2 linked regions of the Methylibium petroleiphilum PM1 genome follow. The main gene of each other region encodes a partner of the protein of the gene in region 2 in a complex. Links are inferred from orthologs where the notes say so. Each region holds a gene or a part of one and is shown on either strand. Other genes may lie near its edges.

Region 1 (6,975 bases), 1.2 Mb from region 2 along the record:
GGAGCTCAGCGCTCGAGCGGGATGCCATTCCAGCGCGTCTGCAACGGCAATCGCGTTGGAATGACACATCGACGCTCGCGTGCGGCTTGCTCCAAAACACGAAGAGCCTGCGCTGGGGGTGCCAGACAGGCTCTTCGTCATGCGATTCGGCTTACTTGCGCAGGCCCAGCTTCTGGATCAGCGCGGTATAGCGGTCGGCGTCCTTGCCCTTCAGGTAGTCGAGCAGCTTGCGGCGGCGGCTCACCATCTTCAGCAGGCCGCGACGACCATGATGGTCCTTGGCGTGGGTCTTGAAGTGGGGGGTCAGGTCATTGATGCGAGCGGTCAGGATGGCCACTTGCACTTCGGGCGATCCTGTGTCGGAAGCACCGCGCGCGTTCGACTTGACGATTTCGGAGATGTTGAGGTCGGCAACTGCCATGTCTGTTTCCTGGTTGCGATGAAACCGCTGACGCTCGCAGGAACGGCGTGCCACGGTTTCGGATTTCCACTTGCGGTCACGGGTGAAACCGACCCATGCCGTGCTGACGTTACGCAGCCGCGGGCCGCGAAACTTGGAAATTATAGCCGCAGTCCCTGCCGCAGGCGTTCGACCCCTTGCGTCAGGCGGCCCGGGTCGCGCGACGCGAAGCACCAGCGCAGCCAGCCTTCGGCCTCCGGCCCGAAGGCCGCGCCCGGTGCAAGGCCCAGGCCAGCCTCGGCCACGAGGCGCTTCGCGAACGCCAGCGAGTCCGTCTCGCCCACCACGCGGAAGAAGGCGTACATGCCGCCCTCGGGCACCGCCACCTCCAAGCCGGGTAGCGCCTGCAGCGCCGGCAGCAAGGTGTCGCGACAGGTTCGCAGGTGTCCGACCAGGCTCGGCAGCGTTGCCGCCGCCCCCTCCACCGCCACCAGTCCGGCCCGTTGCACGAAGACCGGCGCGCACGAGGTGTTGAACTCGATCAGCTTGCCCACTGCGTCCAGCAAGGCCGGTGGCAGCACCAGCCAGCCGAGCCGCCAACCGGTCATCAGGAAGCTCTTGGAAAAGCTGTGCGCCACCAGCAAGCGGTCGTCGGCGTCGGCGACGTCGAGGAAGGACGGCGCCGCCGGCGGCCCCCCGGCCCTCGCGCCGCCCCCGAAGTAGAGCCGCTCGTAAACCTCATCGGCAACGATCCAGGTGCCGGTGCGACGACAGTGCGCCAGGATCGCCGCCTGCTCGTCCCGGCTCAGCGTCCAACCGGTGGGGTTGTTCGGCGCATTCACCAGCAGCACGCGGGTACGTGGCGTGACCGCCGCCAGCAGTTCGTCCAGATCCAGCCGCCAGGCGCCGGACTGCGGCCGCAGCGGCACGCGAGTCACCTGCGCGCCCAGAATGACCGGCTGCGCAGTCAGGTTGGGCCAGACCGGCACGACCGCCACGACCTCGTCGCCGGCCCCGACCAGGACCTGCATCGCGATCATCAGCGCGTTCACGCCCGAGGAAGTGACGGCGATCCGCTCCGGCCCGAGCGGCCGGTGGAGCGCACCGACATAGCCGGCCAGCGCTTCGCGCAGTTCATGCAGACCCAGGTTGTGCGAGTAGAAGGTTTCGCCCTGCTTCAGCGACGCGACGGCCGCGTCGCGCACGAAACCGGGCGTCACTTCGTCGCCCTCGCCGAACCAGAACGCCAGCACGTCGCTGCGGTCCAACCCGGCATTGGCCACCTCGCGGATCTTGGAGCCGGGCAGCTGCCGGATGAGCTCGCGCATCGCTGGGATCCCCCGAAAAAGGCCGCTCCGCGTGAGGGCGGCGCCTCGAAATACAACGGCCTTGAAAACAAAAATGCCGCTCTCAATTCGGCGGCATGGGCAGCCGTTCGCTGCCTTCCACCTGATTCTAGGAGAACGCCATGTTCGTCATGCCCATCACCCGCACCCACCGCCACGCCTACAACGGCCACGCCCGCAACCTGGGCCGCGCCTTCGACCGCCTGTTCGACGGCAGCGTCGAACGGGTCTTCGCCGCTGCCGCTTCCGAGCCCGCCACCCGCCAGCCTGCACTGGATCTGCGCGAGACCGAGCAGACCTACAGCGTGCAGCTCGACATGCCCGGCGTCGCGAAGGAAGACGTCAAGGTTACGATCGACGGCAAGCGCATCAGCATCGAGGCTTCGTCGCCCGCCGACGCGCCGGCCGCCGAAGGCGAACAGTTGCTGGTGCGCGAACGCAGCCGCACTGCCTACGCCCGAAGCTTCACGTTGCCGGTCGAGGTGGACGAGTCCGCTTCCCAGGCTCGCCTGGAAAACGGCGTGCTGAGCCTGACACTGACCAAGAAGCTCAAGCCGGCCACGCAGCTCGCCGTCGGCTGATCCGGCGGCGAACCGAACGTCGGGGCCTCGCTCAGGGCACCCCGACGTCCAGCGCGGCGAGCGGCCAGCGCGGCTGCACGTCGAACGCGTGGTCGCGTCGTGCGGTCGCGCGGCCGGCCTGCAGCCGCATGGCCGCGGCCAGCGCGATCATCGCGCCGTTGTCGGTGCACAGCGACACCTCCGGATAGTGCACACGCACGCCGCGCTTCGCGCAAGCGGCATCGAGCTGCGACCGCAGGCTGCGATTCGCCCCCACACCACCGGCCACCACCAGCCGCTGCAGCCTGGTGGCCCGCAGCGCGGCGAGCGACTTCTTCACCAGCACCTCCACGATCGCGGCCTGCGTGGCAGCCGCGAGGTCGGCACGCGGCTGCTCGCAGACGCCCTCACCGAGCTTCAGAACCTGGGTGCGTACCGCGGTCTTGAGTCCGGCGAAGGAAAAATCGAGCGTATCCCGGTGCAGCAACGGCCGCGGCAGCGCATAGGCGGTCGGGTCACCGAACTCCGCAAGGCGGGCAAGCGCAGGTCCGCCGGGGTAGCCCAGGCCGAGCAACTTGGCCGACTTGTCGAAGGCCTCGCCGGCCGCGTCGTCGATCGTTTCGCCAAGCAACGCGTAATCGCCCACACCGTCGACCCGCATCAGCTGCGTGTGCCCGCCCGAGACCAGCAGCGCCACGAACGGGAACTGCGGCGGATCGACCGACAGGAAGGGCGACAGCAGATGACCCTCCAAATGATGGATGCCCAGCACCGGCCGGTCCAGCGCCGCGGCGAGCGCGCAGGCCACCGCGCTGCCGACCAGCAGCGCGCCAGCCAGCCCGGGACCGCGCGTGTAGGCCACCACGTCGACATCGGCCAACGCCCGGCCCGCCTCGGCAAGCACCTGTCGCGTCAGCGGCAAGGCCCGACGGATGTGATCGCGCGAGGCGAGTTCGGGCACGACACCGCCGTAGGCCTCGTGCATGGCGACCTGGCTGTGCAAGGCGTGGGCAAGCAGTCGCGGGCGCTCGCCATGGTCGGCCGCCACCAGCGCCACGCCGGTTTCGTCGCAGGAAGATTCGAAGCCGAGAATCAGCATCGCAGGAGTGTAGTGAGGCGATTCCGGTGACCTCGAGCACCGGCCCTGCCACAAAACCATGCCATTCGTTTCCTTTGGTCACATGGCGGGTGTGACGGAAAACACGATATTCGGGACTGTCGACCTATCGCAGTCCGGGCGCGCTGGTTAACCTGCGTTCACAGCGGCGTGAGGCCGCGCTCCCGGTAGATCGCCCCATGAAACAGTACAAGCTTTCCGCTTGGCCCGACCTGCCGGCAGGATTCCATCGCACGGCCTACCGGCGCATGCTGCACCAGATGTCCCACCGCCACGTGACCGTGCGCCAGCTGATGGCCGAGAGCGGCCTGGCACGTTCGGCGGTGATGCAGTTTCTCGACACGCTGTCGGAGCGCGAACTGCTCGACGAACGTCCGCACGCCGCACCGCCCACCGCGCTCGGCAAGCTGCTGCCGATGGCGTTGTGGCGCCGCGCCTTCGCGACACAGAGCCCGATCTAGACTCACGGTACCGACTCCGTGACAAGGCCCGCCTCGAGCGGGCCTTGTCATTTCCGGCGTCGGCGTGGTGGCCGTTGGCGCGCTCCTTGCAGCGCAGCCAACATGACCTCTCTCCAGGCGCTGCGCATCGTCATCGTCGCACCGGAATCGCTCACCCCGGCCGCGGACGACGACGACGCACTCGTCGAGGCGGAACGCTCGCGCAGCCTGCGCATCGGCCTGCTGGCCAACGGCTACAACATCGTCGCGGTATTGCCGATCGATGCCTTCCTGCCCGAGCGCATCGCGCAGATCCAGCCTGACATGATCGTTGTCGACGCGCAAAGCCAGGCGCGCGACACGCTCGAGCACGTCGTGATGTCCACGCGCGACGAACGCCGGCCCATCGTGCTGTTCACCGACGACGCCGACACCAGCCACGTCGGCGCGGCCATCGCCGCCGGCGTGACGGCCTATGTCGTCGCCGGCCTGGCGCCCGAGCGCATCAAACCGGTGCTCGACGTCGCGCTCGCACGCTTTCAGCACGAGGAAGCCCTGCGCCGCGAACTCGCCGACGCGCGCACGCAGCTCAGCGACCGCAAGCTGATCGACCGCGCCAAAGGCTTGTTGATGAGCCGCCAGCAACTCAGCGAGGACGAGGCCTACGCCCGGTTGCGCAAGACAGCGATGGACCGCGGCCTGCGGGTCGCGGAGGTCGCGCAACGCCTGATCGACGTGGCCGACATGCTGGGCTGAGGCGCTCGATTTTCCCGCTCTGGCACGAGGTTTGCTGCAGTGCACCCAAGGATCAACGGCGATCCCCTTTCCGGTGCGGCCACGCTCGGCCACACCGCAGCAGACGACGGCGTCTCACCCCGCACCGCTCCAGGGCTGTGTGGTCGTGATGGCGCCGTTTTTCATTTGAGCCTGATTTCTGGAGTCCGAATGCCATGCCGAACGACATCGCCAACCGCGCCCTGCTGGGCCGCCGCACCATGCTGAAGGCCGCTGCAGCCGCCACCGCCGTCGGCGCCGTGCCTGGATTGCAATCCGCCGTCTGGGCCGCCGGCTCCGACAAGCCCGAGAAGGACGAGGTGCGGATCGGCTTCATCCCGCTGACCGACTGCGCCTCCGTGGTGATGGCCTCGGTGCTCGGCTTCGACAAGAAGTACGGCGTGAAGATCGTGCCCACCAAGGAAGCGTCCTGGGCCGGCGTGCGCGACAAGCTGGTCAACGGCGAGCTCGACATGGCGCACGTCCTCTACGGGCTGATCTACGGCGTGCACCTCGGTACCGGCGGCCCCAAGAAGGACATGGCCGTGCTGATGGCGCTCAACAACAACGGTCAGGCGATCACGCTGTCGAAAGCGCTTGCGGACAAGGGCGCCGTCGACGGGCCTTCATTGTCCAAGCTGATGGCGACGGAGAAGCGGGAGTACACCTTCGCCGGGACCTTCCCGACGGGCACGCACGCGATGTGGATGCACTACTGGCTGGCGGCCGCCGGCATCAACCCCCTGTCCGGCGCGAAGCTCATCACGGTGCCGCCACCGCAGATGGTGGCCAACATGCGCGTGGGCAACATGGATGGCTTCTGCGTGGGCGAACCCTGGAACCACCGCGCCATCATGGACGGCATCGGCATCACGGCCAACACCACGCAGGACATCTGGAAGGACCATCCCGAGAAGGTGCTGGGAACGACCAACGACTTCGTCAAGAAGAACCCGAACACCACGCGCGCAGTGATGATGGCCGTGCTGGAAGCCAGCCAGTGGATCGACGCCGGCCTGCAGAACAAGATGAAGATGGCCGAGACGGTTGCGCAGAAGGCGTACATCAACACTTCGGTGGATGCCATCAACCAGCGCATTCTCGGTCGCTACCAGAACGGTCTCGGCAAGACCTGGGACGATCCCAATCACATGAAGTTCTTCAACGACGGGGCCGTCAATTTCCCCTACCTGAGCGACGGCATGTGGTTCCTCACGCAGCACAAGCGCTGGGGCCTGCTGAAGGAACACCCGGACTACCTGGCCGTGGCGCAGCAGGTCAACCAGATCGCGCTCTACAAGGACGTGGCGAGCGCCATGAAGATCAATGTGCCGAAGGATTCGATGCGCAGCAGCAAGCTGATCGACGGCGTGGTCTGGGACGGCAAGAACCCGAAGGCCTATGCCGACGGATTCAAGATCAAGGCTTAAAGCAAGGAGAACCCCATGGTCAGTGCCGTGTTTCACGATCCCTCGGGTGCCGGCCTCGCCGGTACGCCCGCCGCGGTGAGTGTCAGCAAGCCCGCATTGGCGGCGTCTGTAGCCAACCTGCCGTCGGCCAAGCCAGCGGCCCGCCTTCCGGCCGAGCCCTTCGACTGGCGCGGGCTCGCATTGCGCGTGCTGCCGCCCATCTTCGGCGCCGGCCTGCTGATCGGCATCTGGGCGCTGCTCACGATGAACGGCGGCGCCTTCCCGACGCCTGCGGCCACCTGGGCCGAGTTCGCGAAGCTGTTCAGCGATCCGTTCTACGACAACGGCCCGAACGACCAGGGCATCGGCTGGAACGTACTGTTCTCGCTCGAACGCGTTGCGCTGGGCTTCGGGCTTGCCGCGCTGGTGGGCATTCCGGCCGGCTTCGTGCTCGGGCGCTTCAGCTTCGTCAACCACATGATCTCGCCGCTGATCAGCCTGCTGCGACCGGTGTCGCCACTGGCGTGGTTGCCGATCGGGCTGCTGGTGTTCAAGGCCGCCAATCCGGCGGCCATCTGGACGATCTTCATCTGCTCGATCTGGCCGATGATCATCAACACCGCCGTCGGCGTGCAGCGCGTGCCGCAGGACTACCTGAACGTGGCACGAGTGCTGAACCTCAGCGAGTGGAAGGTGATGACGCGCATCTTGTTCCCCGCCGTGCTGCCCTACATGCTGACCGGCGTTCGCCTGTCGGTCGGAACGGCCTGGCTGGTGATCGTGGCTGCCGAGATGCTGACCGGCGGCGTCGGCATCGGCTTCTGGGTCTGGGACGAGTGGAACAACCTGAACGTGGCCCATATCCTGATCGCGATCTTCGTCATCGGCATCGTCGGTCTGCTGCTCGAGCAGGCGCTGATGCTGATCGC
Region 2 (7,096 bases):
AATGCAATACCTTCACGGAGACGACGCCGCGCGGCAAGATCTACGCGCAGGTCGGTGCGGCAGTGGCCGATCTGTCAGCGCAGGTGGCGCTGGCCCGCGCCGATGCGGGAGGCTTCCGGTCCACCGATCTGGCGACGGTGATGATTGGCCAGCAGGACATCCTCGACGCCTACGCGCAGTACCCGACCAAGACCGGCGCGGAAGTGATCGCGCTCGCCGAGGCCGCGGGCGAAACCCTGGGGCGCAACATCAATGCGCTGGCGCAGGAGGGGGCCCGGGTGCTGGTGACGACACTGCCGTTCCAGGGCAGCACTCCCTTCGGCGTGGCCCAGGACCTCATCAGCGGCGAGCGTTCCACGCTGCTGACCGACATGACCAAGCGCTTCAACGCCGGCATGCGCGCCACGCTGCTCAACGACGGCCGGTTGATCGGTCTCGTGCAGGCCGACGCGCAGATCAACCTGCTGGTCAACAACCCCAGCAACTACGGCTACGTCAGCGTCTCGGCTGCGGCCTGCAGCACGCCGACGGCGATCTCCTGCACCGCACCCACGGCCGGCACGACCACCGTGCCGTCCGTGCCCGGCACGCTGGTGACCGGCGCCACGGTATCCAATTACCTGTGGGCCGACGATCGCCACCTGGGCGCCAACGGCCAGTCCATCATTGGCAGCCTCGCGATCGATCGGGCGGTGAACAACCCGTTCTGATCCGTCCATCCCGAGGCCGGTGGGGCCCGGTCGCCTGCCACGGCCGGGTTTCTCCGCTGGGGCCCGACATCGCCTGCACTTACAGTCTGCCGTCAAATAGAACGGTCGTTCTATTTCTGGCGAACGGGCGCACGGCGTCCGCGGGGAGGCTGTGATGAGAAGCTTGCGAATCCGTGTGGGAGCCTGGCTGCTGCCGCTGCTGCTCGTGGCATGCGGCGGCGGCGGCGACGATGCACCGAGTTATTCGAGCGTGGTCACGTTCGGCGACAGCCTCAGCGATGTCGGCACCTACCGCACCGCCGGCATGGCGGCGCTCGGTGGCGGCAAGTTCACCGTCAACGATGGGGATATCTGGGTGGAGCTGGTCGCCAAGGACCGCGGCCTGACGCCACCCTGCGCGGCGGAGATCGGTCTGGAGTCATCGGGCGCGGTAGCCAGTCTGGCCCAGGCCAGCAGCTTCCAGGACGCCTGCTTCGGTTATGCGCAGGGCGGTGCGCGGGTCACCAACCCGATCGGACCGAACAACAAGGCCTTGCTGCTGCTCGGCAGCCCGGACGGGCAGTACGGGCAGCTCACCGTGCCGGTGGCCACCCAGGTGGCGCGCCACCTCGCCAAGGTCGGAGGGCGCTTCAGCGGCGGCGAACTGGTCTTGGTGCTGGCCGGCGGCAATGACGTGTTCATGAACCTCGCGGCGGTCGGTGCGGCGCAGATCACGCCGACCGATGCCGTGGTCGCGATGGCCACGGCCGGCGGTGAACTGGCGGCTTACGTGCGGTCGCAGCTGGTCGGCAACGGCGCGCGCCACGTGGTGGTCGTCAACCTGCCCGACGTGAGCCAGACGCCGTTCGCGTACTCGCTGGCCGCCCCGACCCAGGGATTGATTGCGCAGATGTCGATCGCCTTCAACGTGTCGCTCGCCAACGGCCTGAACGACGCGTCGGGCGTGCTGCTGGTCGACGCCTACTCACGGGGTCGTGAGCAGGTCGCCAACCCGGGCACCTTCGGCGTCACCAACGTCACGACACCGGCCTGCGATCTGGCGGCGACGGCGCTCAACGGCTTCGTGCTCGGTTCGCTGGGCTGCAGCGAGACGACCTTGATCGCCGGCGACGTGTCGCACTACCAGTTCGCCGACGGCGTGCACCCCACGCCCTACGGCCACCAGCTCCTCGCGAACTACGTGCTCGACCGCATGAGCGCCGTCGGCTGGCGCTGAGCGCCGCCACGGCCGCGCCGGGGCGGCGCTCAGCGCCCGTTGTCCTCGGCCGCCCATTGCACCAGCGCGTCGAGCACCGGCCGCGCCGCGCCGGCGCTGGGATGGTTGACGATGGCGACGAAGGCGTAGCGCCGCCCCGACTGCCCGAGCACGTAGCCGGCCAGGCCCATCGCATCGCGCAGCGAACCGGTCTTCAGGTGGGCGCGGCCGAGCGCGGCGCCCCAGTTGCGGCCCGGCCGGCGCGCCGTGCCGTCGATCCCGGTCAGCGGCAGCGAACTCATCAGCTCGGGCATCACCGGGCTGGCCCACAGCGCCTGCAGCCAGGCGCCCAGGCAACGGGCGCTGCTGCGGGACTGGCGCGACAGGCCCGAGCCGTTGTCGATCGAGAACTCGCCGTCTGTGCAGCCGGCACGGCTGCGCACCTGAGCGCGCACCATCTCGCGCGCGGCATCGGCCGTGTTGCCTGCGGGCGTTTGTGGCGTCGACACCTCCCCCGTCGCGACCGTGGTCGCCGAAGCCGGCAGCGGCAGCGTGCCGGCGGGGATCAGTCCGAGGCTCAGGAACAGCTGCTGCGCCATCACGTTGTTGCTGAACTTGTTGATGTCTCGCACCACCGCCGCCAGCGGCGGTGACGTGGCCTCGAACAGCGGCTGTGCCGCGACGGGCGCGGGGCCGTTGCGCACGCTGCCGGCCAGCTGCCCGCCGACCTCATGCCAGGCTTCGGCGATCAGCCGCACGTTGTAGCTGCCCGGCTCGGCGTAGGCGACAGGCCAGGTCTTCTCGCCGCAGCTCACAGGGTAGAGGCCGGTCAACCGGATGCGTCCCGGGTCGTCGAAGGCCGGCTTCAGGCTGCCGCGCCAGTCGCCGCAGGGGCCGGACACCATGGGCACCGCGCTGTCGATCTGCACGCCGGCCAGGTTGACGTCGGTGCTGACGCGGGCCACGCCGCGCGACGGCTCGGGAACGAAGCGCAGCGTGACCGACTTGTGGTTCAGCAGCAGCGCATCGGGCCGCACGTTGTAGGGCCGGAAACGTTCGCCGTCGAAGTCGGCCGGATCGCCGGCGTCGGCGCCGTTCAACATGAAGGCACTTCCGTCGAGCACGATGTCGCCGCGGATCTCGTGGATGCCGCGTTGCCGCACTTCGCGCAGCAGCAGCCACAGCCGTTCGATCACCAGCGTCGGGTCCCCGCGGCCCTGGAGGATCAGGTCGCCCTGCAGCACGCCGTCCACCACCTGTCCGGTGGTCAGCACCGGCGTGGGCCAGGTCCACGCCGGCCCCAGCAGCTCCAGCGCCACGCCGGTCGTGTAAAGCTTCATCAGCGAGGCCGGGTTGACCGGCTGTTGGGCGCGGTGCGTCAGTCGCGGCAGCCCGCGGGGCGGGCCTGGCGGCCCGAGCTCGATGATGTACGCGACCAGCGCATCGGCGGGCAACTGCGCTCGCTTCAGCGCGGTCTGCACGGCGGCCGGCAGGTCGTCCGGGGGCAGGGCGTTCGGCGCTGCCATCGCCGTGCCGCCGACCAGGGCCGACACCCCCACGACGCAGCGCCACAGGAGATTCGGGCTTCGGATCATGCTGCGATGGTAGCGGGCGGCTTGCCGGCGACGTGGCCGGGCCCGAGGCCGCCGCTACACTGAGGCATGGACTCCCGAGTCGGCCCGCAGCCTGGTCCGCGGACCACCGGAGTTGACGAGGTCAACGCGGCCGCGCCGCGCGTCGGCCCGTCGGTGCCCTCTCCTTTCGATCGTTCCCGCGGAGCCCGCTCATGACGCCGCGCCTGCTGGTGCTCGATACCGCCACCGAAACGATGCACCTCGGCCTGTGCCGGGGCGAGCAGACCTGGGTGCGCGCGCTGCCCGGCGGCGCGCTCGCCTCGGCCAGTCTGCTGCCGGCCCTGATGGCGCTGCTGGCCGATGCCGGACTGGGCCTGCGCGAACTCGACGCCATCGGCTGCGGACGCGGTCCGGGCGCCTTCACTGGCGTGCGCGCGGCCTGCGCGGTGACACAGGGACTGGCCTTCGGCGCGGACCGACCGGTGTTGATGCTCGATACCTTGATGGCGGTGGCCGAAGACGCCCACCATCAGGGCGCCGCCGACGATCTGTGGGTGGCGGTCGACGCCCGCATGGGCGAGACCTATGCCGCGCGCTACCGCCGCAGCGCAACGGGCTGGACTGTGCTCGAAGCCCCGGCCCTGCATGCGCCGGCCGCGCTGGCCGCACGCATTGCCGGCGAGACGCCGCAGGTGCAGGTCGCCGGCAGCTCGCTGGTTGCGCATGCCGAGGCCTGGTCGGGCCTGCGCGGGGCCTGCTGGCCCGACAGTGCCCCGCGGGCGGCGGCCCTGCTGGTACTGGCCCGTGTGGCGTGGGCGCGCGGTGAACAGGTCGACGCTGATGGCGCATTGCCGCTCTACGTGCGCGACCGGGTGGCGCAGACCACTGCCGAGCGGATGGCGCAGCGCGACGTGCAGGCGGCGGGCAGCGGGGTGCCGTCGTGAACGCCGTGCTGCAGCCGCCGCCGCGCAGCCTGAGCATGCTGACGGAGAACGACTTCGACGAGGTGATGGTGATCGAGCAGGCGATCTACGACTTTCCCTGGACGCGCGGCAACTTCCTCGATTCGCTGCGGGCCGGCTACCCGGCCGAGGTGCTGCGCACGCCGCAGGACGGCGTGGTCGGCTACTTCGTCGCGATGTTCGGCGTCGACGAAGTGCACCTGCTCAACCTCAGCGTCGCGCCGGCCCTCCAGCGGCGTGGCCATGCGCGCTACATGCTCGATGCCCTGCGCTCGATCGCCCGCGCGCACCGCGCCTCGCAGCTCTGGCTCGAGGTGCGCATTTCCAACCTGAACGCACGCGGCCTGTACGAGCGCTACGGCTTCCGCAATGTCGGCCTGCGCCGTGGCTACTACCCGGCCCGCGGGCGGGCGCGCGAGGACGCGGTGGTGATGAGCCTGCAGATTCCAGAGGCGGTGCATGGTCTGGGATGAACGACAGGCCGCGATGCTGGCGGAGATGGGCATCCGTGTGTGGCAAGCGCCTGCGGCTGCGGCTTCGCCCGTGATCGATGCGAAGGTCGAGGCAGCGGTCAGCCCGGTCGCCGCCGCCTCGCCCGCCCCGGTGGTACCGCGGGTCGCCGTCGCACGCGGTGCCCGCCCCGAAGATGTCGAGGCGATGGACTGGCCGACCCTGCGTGCCGCCGTCGCCGGTTGCACCGCCTGCGGGCTGTGCCGCGGTCGCACGAACACGGTGTTCGGCGTCGGGCACACGCAGGCGCACTGGATGGTCGTCGGCGAGGCGCCGGGCGAACAGGAAGACCGCCTGGGCGAGCCCTTCGTCGGCAAGGCCGGGCAGTTGCTCGACCACATGCTGCAGGCCCTGGGCCTGACGCGCCGGGCCGAAGGCGAGGGACTGCAGCCGGCGCAGCAGGTCTACATCGCCAACGTGCTGAAGTGCCGGCCGCCGATGAACCGCAATCCGCAGCCCGAGGAAGTGGCGCAGTGCGAGCCCTACCTGGCCCGCCAGGTGGCGCTGCTGCAGCCGCGGCTGATTCTCGCGATGGGCCGCTTCGCGGTGCAATCGCTGCTGCAGACCGGTGAACCGATCGGCCGCCTGCGGGGCCGGATCCACCAGTACCAGGGGGTGCCCGCCATCGTGACCTATCACCCCGCCTACCTGCTGCGCAACCCGGCCGACAAGGCGAAGGCCTGGGACGACCTCTGTCTTGCGCGCGAGGTGATGCGCGGCGCGCGCCCCTGACGCCGGCACAGGCTGCCGCAGGGTTCGGCCGAATCGACCGGCTGCCCCGGCGCGCCTACCCTCGGCCATGGGCGCCGTTGTGCCAAGGCTCACCGAGGACCCGTGCTCCTGGGACGATCTGCCGAGCGCGGTGCTGCTGCTCGCGCGCGACGGTCGGGCATCGCACGCCAATGCGGCCTTCTGCCGGCTCATGGGCCTGGGCGCCGAGGCCGCACGGGGCGCGGGCTGGCAGCAGCTGCTGACCGACCCGGACCGTGCCACGCTGCTCGGTGCGCTGGCGCAGGGCGAGCACCTGTCGCTGCCGCTGCACCTGTGCAGTCCGGGGGAGCACGACGGGATACAGCGCGAGGTCTGGGTCGATTGTGTCGCGCAATGGCGGCCGTCGCGAGGGTGCTGGGTCTGCGTCCTGCACGACGTCTCGGCAACGCGGCAGGCCGAGCGGGTGGCCAGCGTCCAGGCCGAGCAGCTCCGGTTGCTCGCCGACAGCGTGCCGGCGCTGATCGCCTGCTACGACGCGCGGGAACAGCGCTGCCTGTTCGCGAACCGGCCGTATGCGCTGACCTTCGGGCGGGACGAGCAGTCCATCCTGGGCCTGCCGATCGCCGAGGTGATCGGCGAGGCCGCCCTGCGGCGGATCCGGCCGCAGCTCGACACCGTGCTGGTCGAACAGCGTGCCGTGGCCTACGAGCGGCAGCTGGTGCGCGCCGATGGCCGCACGCAGTGGGTCGAGGTGCACCTGTTGCCGCAGCTCGCCACCGATGGTCGGTTGATCGCCTTCTTCGTGCTGATCTCGGACATCTCCCGCCACCGGCTCGCCGAGCAGGCAGTGCGCGAATCGGAGGAGCGGCTGGGCAAGTTCATGCAGGCCAGCGCCGAGGGCATCGTCTTCCACAAGGGCGGGGTCATCACCGATGCCAACGCCCCGATCGGCATGCTGGTGGGCTACGGGCTCGACGAGCTGATGGGGCGCCGCACGCTCGACTTCGTCGCACCCGACCAGGTGAGCAAGGTGGCCGCGGTGATGAGTTCGGGCCAGGAGACGACCTACGAGAGCGCGCTGATCGACAAGTCGGGCCGGCGCATCCCGGTGGAGTTCATCGTCCGCACCATGATGCGAGGCGACGAACGGCTGCGCATGACCATCGTGCGCGACCTCCGCGACCGCCATGCCGCGCAGGCGCACATCCATCACCTTGCGCACCACGACGCACTGACCGGGCTGCCGAACCGCCTGGCCTTCATGGCCGAGATCGACCAGCTGATGGCACGGGCCGCCGCGTCGCGCGAGGCGCTGGCGCTGCTGTTCATCGACCTCGACCACTTCAAGCGCGTCAACGATTCGCTCGGCCACCTGGCGGGCGACGAGCTGCTGAAGACCGTGGCCCAGCGGATCGGCGCCGTGCTGCGCGCCAG

Evidence for each region.
Region 1: the proteins of tsaB (region 2) and tsaD are in contact, whole or in part, in a solved structure (PDB 4WQ4), measured with the Escherichia coli proteins. The link is inferred for Methylibium petroleiphilum PM1 from one-to-one orthologs.

What each region holds. Positions count from the first base shown.
Region 1 is NC_008825.1:1,501,073-1,508,047, reverse strand. What follows is about bases 1,383-4,168. They hold tsaD (tRNA (adenosine(37)-N6)-threonylcarbamoyltransferase complex transferase subunit TsaD), read right to left. Parts: upstream 3,406-4,168; coding sequence 2,359-3,405; downstream 1,383-2,358. Other genes in these bases: MPE_RS07025 (ANTAR domain-containing response regulator), read left to right, coding at 3,987-4,168; MPE_RS07030 (MarR family transcriptional regulator), read left to right, coding at 3,603-3,884; MPE_RS07040 (Hsp20/alpha crystallin family protein), read left to right, coding at 1,869-2,327; MPE_RS07045 (pyridoxal phosphate-dependent aminotransferase), read right to left, coding at 1,383-1,728. In the rest of the region: rpsO (30S ribosomal protein S15), read right to left, coding at 152-421; more of MPE_RS07045, read right to left, coding at 562-1,382; more of MPE_RS07025, read left to right, coding at 4,169-4,619; MPE_RS07020 (CmpA/NrtA family ABC transporter substrate-binding protein), read left to right, coding at 4,814-6,067; ntrB (nitrate ABC transporter permease), read left to right, coding at 6,083-6,975.
Region 2 is NC_008825.1:323,224-330,319, forward strand. Bases 2,651-5,557 are described here. They hold tsaB (tRNA (adenosine(37)-N6)-threonylcarbamoyltransferase complex dimerization subunit type 1 TsaB), read left to right. Parts: upstream 2,651-3,691; coding sequence 3,692-4,423; downstream 4,424-5,557. Other genes in these bases: MPE_RS01495 (D-alanyl-D-alanine carboxypeptidase/D-alanyl-D-alanine-endopeptidase), read right to left, coding at 2,651-3,500; rimI (ribosomal protein S18-alanine N-acetyltransferase), read left to right, coding at 4,420-4,914; MPE_RS01510 (uracil-DNA glycosylase), read left to right, coding at 4,901-5,557. Also shown: MPE_RS01485 (SGNH/GDSL hydrolase family protein), read left to right, coding at 1-710; MPE_RS01490 (SGNH/GDSL hydrolase family protein), read left to right, coding at 865-1,926; more of MPE_RS01495, read right to left, coding at 1,956-2,650; more of MPE_RS01510, read left to right, coding at 5,558-5,683; MPE_RS01515 (sensor domain-containing protein), read left to right, coding at 5,751-7,096. UniProt on the Escherichia coli protein: Required for the formation of a threonylcarbamoyl group on adenosine at position 37 (t(6)A37) in tRNAs that read codons beginning with adenine.